DNA from 3 places in the Desulfosporosinus meridiei DSM 13257 genome. Region 3 is predicted to be linked to each of the others. Evidence: riboswitches for the same ligand, from Rfam matches in the RefSeq annotation. Region 3 holds a riboswitch; each other region holds the start of a gene.

Region 1 (3,283 bases), 1.7 Mb from region 3:
TTTAGCCGCCAGACCGTCGTTCATGTGCTTATCTACAGCTTTGTTTGAATAGACAGCACGGTTCTTGCCGGTATAAAATCTGCCGATGTCGCTTATAGGTGAATATGCTCCTCCGCCAATCAAATTAGGGGCGGAATAGGTCAATGGATCGATTTCTTCCCATGGCATGCCACCTTTAATATTAATTCTGATTCCAAACTTATCCAACATTTCTTTAACAGCCATTAGAATACTTTGGCGAGTGGCTTCAGCCATGCAGGTTACTGTGACTTCGGCAACAAGACCATTCTTTTCATATATGCCGTCCTTATTCTTGACCCAGCCATCGGCCTCCATGATAGATTTTGCCTTTTCAGGATTATACTCTACTTTAACAGCCTCATTCTCCCAGGGCAGGCCCGGGCTGGCGCTGTACGCCGGAGTTGCGTAGCCATTAAAAACAATATCTGCTATTTTTTGTCTGTCTATGGCATAGGACATAGCTTGGCGCACCGCCAGATTGCTGGTAACATCGTTACCCCCTTTAACTTCTTTGTCACCGTTTATTGTTTTAACCATATTTCCCGCAGGTATCACCGGCAAATTCAACTCTCTGTGATCAGTGGTTGTGAAATCTACGATTTCATATCCCGGAATCGGAGTTTTCGTGAAAGAAGCACTGGAATAAGCAATGTCTACCTGTCCAGCCTTAGCTGCTGCGTACGCCGCTTCCTCGGTCATAAACACAACTGTCAACTGCTTCATTTTTGATACTTTGCCATAATAGTCAGGGTTAGCTTCAAAAATTACCTGCTCGCCTTTATCCCACTGTTTGAGCATAAAAGGTCCGGAGCCGATAGGATTTGTTCCGTAGGCAGAATTGTATGCGTGTTCAGGCACAATACCCAGACACGCCACAATATATATGAATGGTGAATAGGGTTTATTTAGGGTTAATTTCACCGTAGTGTCATCAATAGCCTCAGCCTTTTCAAACATAGAAAGGTCTCGCGAGGATACGGTTTTCTTAGCGGTATTAAAAGTAAAGGCAACGTCCTTTGCTGTGAGTGCGACGCCGTCAGTGAATTTCACATCGGGACGTATCTTAAATGTCCAGACCAATCCATCATCAGAGACGGAATATTCTGTAGCAAGGTCGCACGCAATAGAAACGTCATCTTGGACATTTACCAGGATACTTTGAATTAATGGATCGTTCTGACTTGATCCCCAACCTGTGATCGGGTCAAAACCTGCTGCAGGTTCGGCATCTTGCTGAATTGCGATGATGACGCTGCTTGGTTTATTTGCTGGAACCGTTGCGGTTGGGCTGGCTGCACAACCGACTAACATTGTGGTCATGGTGACCACGGTAATGAAAAATCGAAATATTTTTCTTTTCATTCATTTACCCCCAAATTTTTATTTGAATGCACAAGATGGCTACTCCCCTCGTATAGTAGATCCATCTATGTGATATCCTTAAAACTGCGACCAGCAAAGTGCAACTAGAGCTATCTTGGCTAATGATAAAAAACAAAAACCCTTTACCCCATCTAAGGTAAAAGGTTTAGCTGGTATCTGACAATAAAAGTACTCCCAAATACACTCAAACACCCCCTAACATTCCCGTAGGCAGTTCTGACCTGGAAATAAGCAGGTTTCCTGGCTTAAGTTCATCATCAGCTTACGTCTTCCCAAGAGATAGTTCCCCAGTGACATTATGTAAGTTGACTCCCTCTTACAGTGGCGGGCACCGCGTCAGCTTCCACTGACTTCCCTTTTCAATTTCTTCCCCTCAGAGAAAAAATCACTTATTCCTAATTATTCAATTACTTTGATATATAGAAAATTACTTGTACTTGCGTTTTTTACAGGTTAGCATAACCTTTTTTCTTTTTCAATAGCCTTTTCGGAATTTTAGCATTATTTTCTTTTTTGATCAATGCACACCAAACAAGCATATGATAGAGGAGCACACTTTTTTATATCGAAGATGATTACCTGTAGCGTAAAGGTCTGTATCAAACTATAAACTAAATTTTGATACAGACCTTCTCTTCCTTATTCTTTATTTTATCTCAAAATAGTACCTAACATCTTCTCGATCTCTTTAAGACCTTTCTGATTACGCCTTGCATAATCATCCAATTGCTCCTTATCGACCCTGTTGATATCAAAATAGTCGGCCTCCTCAGAAGCGAAATACAACCCACACACACTAGCAACCGGGTCCATCATATAATGTTCTGTTAACGTGACACCCGTATGCCGTTCTCCCTCTAAAAGTTGGAAAAGCTTTGTTTTCTCAGCATGATCCCTGAGACAAGGATATCCAAAGGCCGGCCTGATCCCCCTAAATGATTCTGTTAACGCTGCTATAGATTTTGTACTTTCATCAGGAGAGTATCCCCAATAATCCTTTCGCACTTGAAGATGTAATAACTCTGCGAAAGCTTCTGCTAACCGATCGGCCAGAAGTTTGACCATGATGGCTCCGTAGTCGTCCCCTTGTTCTTTGAGTTTCTCTGCATACTGCTTAGCGCCTATTCCTGTCGTCACAATAAATCCACCTAAATAATCCGTTATCCCGCTCTCCTTAGGAGCTATATAATCGGCAAGGGATCGATAGACATTCTCCTTGGAAACCGCTTGTTGCCTTAACATATTGAAGGTTGTGACCCTGCCATTATGGTAAAGTTCAAGGTCATCACCTAGAGAGTTTGCTGGAAAAATACCCAAAACGGCATTGGCTGTCAGTATGCCTTCCTGCTCTACTAAATCTAACATTTGATTAGCATCCTCAAAAAGTTTTTTAGCTTCCTCGCCGTATTTAGGATCCTTCATAATTTTCGGATACGCCATTCCCATATTCCAGGCAACAAAGAAATACGACCAATCAATATAGTTTCTTAGCTCCCTGATCGGGAAATTCTCTAAATGTTTGATTCCAATCAAGTTAGGAATCGTTATATGCTCCTTAGTCCAATCCAGTTTAAATTTCTTTGCTCGAGCTTCTTCCAGGGGTACCATCTTGCGTTCAATTTTCCCATAGTTTTCTCGTATAGCTTGGTATTCTTCCCCTAATTGGGTCAAATAGCCATCTCGCTGATTCCTATCCACCAGCTTTTTGGCAACTTCTACAGCCTTTGAAGCGTCGACGCTATACACGACTCCCTTTGAATACTTGGGTGCAATCTTTAAGGCTGTGTGAGTCTTAGAAGTTGTTGCTCCGCCAATCATCAGGGGAATATTAAACCCTTGCCGCTCCATTTCCTCTGCCACATTCGACATCTCATCTAGT
Region 2 (3,283 bases), 120 kb from region 3:
ACCTTAGCAATATACAGGCTACCGTTGTTCAGCCCCGTGATGTAATAAAGCTTGGAGTTTTCCGAATTGAGTTTATTCGTGTAAATCACAGCATACCGGATTCGGTTTCGATTGCTATCCATTCCCCATTAGGAACTGTTGTTGTGACAGGAGATTTTAAGCTGGATCATACCCCTGTGTCAGGTGAGATACTAGACATTCATAAATTTTCAGAGCTGGGGGACAAGGGAGTTCTATGCTTACTGTCTGACAGTACTAATGTTGAAAGAGCTGGATTTACTCCATCTGAAAGTCATGTCGGAGAAATGATTGATGAAGCCTTCCGGAATGCCAAAGATCGTGTTATTTTAGCTAGCTTTGCATCGAACGTTTATCGACTCCAACAAGCGATTACTGCTGCTGTAAACACAAACCGAAAAGTAGCAGTGGTGGGAAGAAGCATGGTTAATATTGTTGGAATTGCTGAAGAACTAGGGTATCTGGATATCCCGGAAGGAACCCTAATTGATATTGATGAGATTATTGGCTTACCGGGGAATCAGGCTTGTATTTTAACAACAGGAAGCCAAGGAGAGCCGATGTCTGCTTTGACTCGAATGGCTAACCATGATCATCGGCATGTCGCGATTCAACCCGGGGATACTGTAATCATTTCAGCGAGCCCTATTCCGGGTAACGAGAAATCAGTTGCTAAGACTGTTGACCAATTGTTCAAACTGGGTGCTAATGTGATTTACGAATCGGCTGAAGGTATGCATGTCTCGGGTCATGCAAGCCAAGAAGAGCAGAAACTAATGCTGAGCATGGTTCGCCCGCAGTATTTTATGCCTGTGCACGGAGAGTATCGCATGTTAATCAAACATGCCCAATTAGCAGAACAGCTGGGCATTCCCAGAGAAAATATTTTCATTACTGAAAACGGCGGCGTAGTTGAATTTACTCGGCATGGGGCGGCATTAGGCAGCAAAGTCATGGCTGGTAAAGTCTTAATCGACGGGTTGGGTATCGGAGATGTGGGGAATATTGTATTGCGAGATCGCAAACAGCTTTCCCAAGACGGTATTCTTATTGTCGTCATGACTATAAGTCGTGCCAGCGGCGCTATAGTATCGGGACCCGATGTTGTAACCCGTGGATTTGTGTATGTTCGGGAGTCCGAAACCATGTTAGATGAAGCCAAACAAAAAGTTAAACAAACCATGGCTCGTTGCAGGGAAAACAGGGTTACTGAATGGGCTGTCTTCAAGAACCAGATTAGAGATACTTTAAGTAAGCATTTCTACGAAAAAACTCGCCGCAGACCTGTGATCTTGCCAATTATTCAAGAAGTAGAATAGGTAGCAAGTTGACAAAGTCTTTTTAAATCTTACTTGACGTTAAAGATCATTCGTGTTAAATTTATAATAATCAAATATTTCGAGCAAATGATTTTTCTTTGCTGAAAAATCAAAAAACAGGGAAGCCGGTGTGATTCCGGCGCGGTCCCGCCACTGTAACGGGGAGTTCTTTGCCATATCCACTGAGGAAACTTGGGAAGGAGGCATAGAACGAGGAACCTTAGCCAGGAGACCTGATTGCTTGAATGCTTTAACTCACGATGGATGGGTGGCAGGGATTTTGTTAATTCAGCCCTCCATTCTTGGGGGGCTTTGATTATTTTTATCGTACATATAGTTTCTCGAGGGAAACTACCTGCAGGTTAGTGTCTTGTTCAAGCGGGATCTGCTTTCAAACATGCGAATGCGACTTGAAAGCGGAAGAGAACGCACCGTCCGAGATAACCGTTACTTTACTGTCTATCAGAGAGAGTAAAGTAAGGTTGTCTCTTTATTTTTTTAGTTGAGGAGGGGTGAAGATATCAGAAGACCTTGTTTTTGATTTATTAGAAACTACAGAGAGTTTTTACGTTTTAACGTGAAAAGGAGTGTTAAAACTATGAGTATACGAAAAACAAAGCATATTGGGTTGTTGGTAGCTTATGTTATGTCGATATATATGCTTTTCCCTAATAATGTCTATGCGATGCACATCATGGAAGGGTTTTTACCCTTTAATTGGGCGGCTTTCTGGTGGATAGTTATGATTCCCTTTGTTCTTGCCGGTGTACGATCCATCAAAAAAACAGTTACACTCTATCCTAATTTGAAGATGCTGCTTGGGATGGCAGGAGCCTTTGCTTTTGTTTTGTCTGCCTTGAAGATTCCATCTGTTACTGGCAGCTGCTCTCATCCCACGGGTGTAGGCTTAGGCGCTATTTTATTTGGGCCCGCAGCAATGTCAGTCTTAGGGATGATCGTCTTAATTTTTCAGGCGCTATTATTAGCACATGGAGGAATAACTACATTAGGAGCAAACACCTTTTCCATGGGAATTGTTGGTCCGTTTGTCTCCTACGGCATTTACAGAGGTTTAAAAAGGCTTGGTGCACCCCAATGGTTGTCAATTTTTATGGCTGCAACTTTAGGTGATTTGATGACCTATATTACTACTTCAATTCAGTTGGGGTTAGCTTTTCCTGCAGCTTCAGGTGTCTCTGCCTCGATACTTAAGTTTATGAGCATTTTTGCCTTCACTCAGATTCCCTTGGCGATAAGTGAAGGACTACTCACAGTTATGGTGTTTAATATTCTCATGGCATATAGTCAAAAAGAGTTACAGGTTCTAAGTGCATTCACTGGCAACGCCATATCTTCTATGAAACGGAAACGGGGGGTAAAAGAGGCATGAAACTCTTCACCAAAAACATGGTAATTCTTCTGTTTGTTGTGTTATTGGCCGTTCTTCCCTTATATATAGCGAGAGGTTCAGAGTTTGGTGGTGCAGACGGTCTGGCTTCAGATGCAATTATGGAACTTAATGCTGATTACACTCCTTGGTTTGAGTCTATATGGGAGCCACCTAGCGGTGAGATTGAATCCTTATTGTTTGCCTTGCAGGCAGCAATAGGTAGTGGATTTGTCTTTTATTATCTAGGGTACTCGAAGGGTAAACAGATGGCTAATAAGAGGGATCAAGCGTGATAGCTATAGATTCATACGCTTATAACAACAAACTAGCAACTATTCATCCTTTAGAAAAGTCACTTTTTGCAATTCTTACGATGATTATTTGTCTTATGTCTGAAACAATGCTTACCCCTCTATTAGTATTGGCTTTAATGTCAGGAGGAATTATACTAAAAGCAGGCATCCCAACTCGACTTTTAGCAAAGCTTTTAGCAATTCCTCTTTCTTTTCTCTTAATTAGCGTTTTGACTATTGCATTTTCCCTCTCTACCGATCCT
Region 3 (3,283 bases):
TCATGAGTGGAAGGAATCGGGCACTCAGTCCTACCAACATAGCAAATCGGTAAGGGATCTTAAATTTTATCAGCATCAAGGTAAACTCTTGGGGTGAGGAAGATGTGAAAAAATGCATACTTGCCAAAACAATAATGCTAGCCTTGAGTATACCGGTGATTGCTAGTGGCAGGGCTTGACTGTATATTTTCAGAATGCCCCATTGGTAGATTAGAACGCCTTCTCGGCAGAAGATCAGCTGTACGACCAATATCTGAAGTCCTAAAAGCAATAAAATCACAATCATGGCTTTATACCGCTTTAAGGAACCCATCCAGACTAGCGAGGCCATAACCTCCACTAATAAAACAATACTTAACTGAACAGCAGTCCCACTAATCAGTGAAAAATTGATCATCAGAACATACCAGGCCAGCTTAGTTCTGGGATCAAGCTTGGAGAGACCCATCTTCCACCTCCCTGAAAGAAATAGGGTTATGAAAATTCAAACCAATGGCTTTAAGTGTATCAAGATGTTGATCGAGATCTCTTCTCGATATATCAAGTTGAATACGATTTTTATGCAGGGCGACTAGCCTGTTGGAATAGTCTTTTGCCATGGTCAAGTCGTGGGATATAAGTAGGATTGTGTGACCATTTTTTGATAAGTGACGGAGTTTGTCCATGATCATATACCCTTGGTTTTCGTCAAGACCTGAAGTTGGTTCGTCGGCAATAATGAACTCTGGATCACTGACGAGGATGGAGGCCAATGCTAAAAGCTGGCGCTGACCACGGCTTAAGCGATGAGGGTGTATATTCTTATAATCCAGTAGTCCCACAAACTTGAGAGACTCATCAATCTTTTGTCCGATTACTTCATTTTGTTCCCCCCTTAACTTCAGAGAAAATCCAACTTCTTCTTCTACGGTGCTTGCAAAGATCTGATAGTCAGGGTTTTGAAACAGAAATCCCACCTGGGAACGGATCTCTGCCAGTTTCCCTTTATTCAAAGGCTGGTCAAACACTTTAATTTCGCCTTTTGAGGGCTTCAGTAGACCGATAATCAGCTTAGCCAAGGTCGATTTTCCGGAACCATTTAAACCAATAACTGATAAAAAATCGCCCTTATAGATTTCTAAATTAATATCTTCACAACCTAGTAAATTGTTTTTGTATAGGTAGGTGACATTCGAAATTTTTGCAATAATTTCATTGGGCCTACTTTGATCCTTGTTGGAGGAGGAGAGGTGTTTTATCCTTCCTCTTCGATGCTTCATTTGCTCCATGTAGTATGCTTCTGGTAAATACTCTTTAACAATTTCACCTGCTCGAATATAGAGGACTCTGTTGGCATAGTTGAGGACTTCTTCAATTCGATCCATGACTAAAACAATGGTTAAATTCTGAGTTTTATTCAACTGACCTAACCGCTTATAAAGGTCATTGCGGCCTTGTGGATCAAGTTCAGCCGTCGGCTGGTCTAGAATTAGAATAGGGGCATTGAGGGCTAAAACACCAGCCAGAACGACTCGTTGGGCTTGACCACCTGAAAGAGCAGCCGTTTGTCGGCTTTCATAGCCCGTTAAACCGACAAGTTGCAAGGCGGTTTTAACCCTCTGATCCATTTGCTCTAAGGGGATTTCCAGATTGCCGAGGCCAAATGCAATATCCTCGTAGACATCCAAACTAATAATTTGATTTTGGGGCTCCTGCATCATGTATCCCACATAATTCGACATTCTATTAAGAGGAATATTCTTAATATCTTGCCCCATGATTGTGACTTTTCCCGTTAAGTCCGCGTCATGATAGTGAGGGATTGCGCCTGTTATAGTATGTAGTAAAATGGATTTTCCAGAAGCTACTCCTCCGGTAATGACGATGAAATCTCCCCTAACAATCTCAAAATCGATGTTTTTTAGTGCTGGTTTTTCTTCATGCGGAAAGACTAGTTTTTCAATTTTAATCTTAGCAATCGTTTCCATGACATCTCCTAAAGTTTGAATTAAAAAAAGTCCCAGCTTAATAAGCTAGAACTTTACCTTTGTCCTTTTGCAATATTTCATAGGCAGGTTTCCTGACTTATAGACTAGAATGTACGCCTTCCCAGTTACCCAGTGGCAAATGTACATTTTCAACATCTACTTACAGTGGTGGGTCCGTCCAGGATTATTAACCTGGTTCCCTATTATCCCTTGCGGGCACCTATTCAATAATGTATTCTATTAGACTTATGATAGAATAATTTGATTAGTTTGTCAATAAAAGTTACATAAATCACTCTGTATTTAACCCATCTTGTTGCTGATGGATACAGCATAATTCTGTAATTTATGCACAATAGATTTCTATAGGTTAAATAATCGGCCATACTGAACTTGGTGATACATCATTGTCTTGATTCTTTTTTGTTATTTGGGTTAAGGATTTGGCCAAGCGCTGGACGCTTTCCAGTAAAACCGCTTCATTATGCGCGGTAAAACAAAGGCGAAGTTCCTTATCCTGAGTGGGCATTGTATAGAATGCTTCTCCTGGCACAAAAGAAATTCGGTTCTTGGCTGCTTCATGGAGGAGTCGCTGGGAAGTGCCCGCTTGTTTTAACTTACACCAAAAATAACATCCACCTTCGGGTACAGTGAATTCAAGATCGTTGGCACACAAACGCTGGAGAGCTTTAGTCATTGCATTTCGGCGTTTTTTATATTCCCTGCGCACAGTTTCCAGATGCGGAGCCAACTTTCCTTCATTTAAAAACATCGTCACCAACCATTGGGCAATGTTGTTGGAATGGAGGTCTATATACTGTTTTTCCAAGGCAAGGCGGTTAATCAAAACAGGCGGGCCTGCCAGATAGCCGGTGCGTAAGCCGGGGAAGAGAATTTTGGAGAATGTCCCTAAATAAACAACTCCTCCGTAAGAATCTAAAGCTTTAAGAGACTGAGGGGGCTTTTGGTCATAATACAGATCACTATAGGGATCATCTTCCACGATAACAAGCCGATGACGTTTGGCCAAGTTTATCAGATCTTGGCGCTCCTGCGCCGGCATAACCCTTCCGGTGGGATTTTGATAGGTCGGTATACTATAAAACAATTTTGGCCGATAGCGAACTATAAAGTCCTCCAACAGCTCTAATGATAATTTCCCCGAACAGGGTAGACTTAAAACTCTGGCCCCTGCGGCCTGAAACACTTGTATTGCCCCGATGAAGGTTGGCCCTTCCATGACAACGTAGTCACCCGGTTCTAACAACACTTTGCTAAGCAAGTATAATCCCTGTTGGGACCCGGAGAGAGTTAGG

What was found. A riboswitch is a leader RNA that binds a small molecule or an ion and turns the genes downstream of it on or off. The one in region 3 is predicted to bind cobalamin.
Region 1: another riboswitch for cobalamin. It lies ahead of DESMER_RS02455 (ABC transporter substrate-binding protein); the one in region 3 lies ahead of DESMER_RS17015 (ABC transporter ATP-binding protein).
Region 2: another riboswitch for cobalamin. It lies ahead of DESMER_RS17500 (energy-coupling factor ABC transporter permease); the one in region 3 lies ahead of DESMER_RS17015 (ABC transporter ATP-binding protein).

What each region holds. Positions count from the first base shown of each region.
Region 1 is NC_018515.1:530,005-533,287, reverse strand. Features, by position in the region: gene DESMER_RS02455 (ABC transporter substrate-binding protein) at 1-1,383, opposite strand, end outside; cobalamin riboswitch at 1,618-1,812, opposite strand; gene metH (methionine synthase) at 2,056-3,283, opposite strand, start outside.
Region 2 is NC_018515.1:3,799,873-3,803,155, reverse strand. Features, by position in the region: gene DESMER_RS17510 (ribonuclease J) at 1-1,337, shown strand, start outside; cobalamin riboswitch at 1,406-1,592, shown strand; gene DESMER_RS17500 (energy-coupling factor ABC transporter permease) at 1,936-2,727, shown strand; gene DESMER_RS17495 (energy-coupling factor ABC transporter substrate-binding protein) at 2,724-3,020, shown strand; gene cbiQ (cobalt ECF transporter T component CbiQ) at 3,017-3,283, shown strand, end outside.
Region 3 is NC_018515.1:3,684,428-3,687,710, forward strand. Features, by position in the region: gene DESMER_RS17010 (energy-coupling factor transporter transmembrane component T family protein) at 1-448, opposite strand, end outside; gene DESMER_RS17015 (ABC transporter ATP-binding protein) at 429-1,967, opposite strand; cobalamin riboswitch at 2,033-2,206, opposite strand; gene pdxR (MocR-like pyridoxine biosynthesis transcription factor PdxR) at 2,338-3,283, opposite strand, start outside.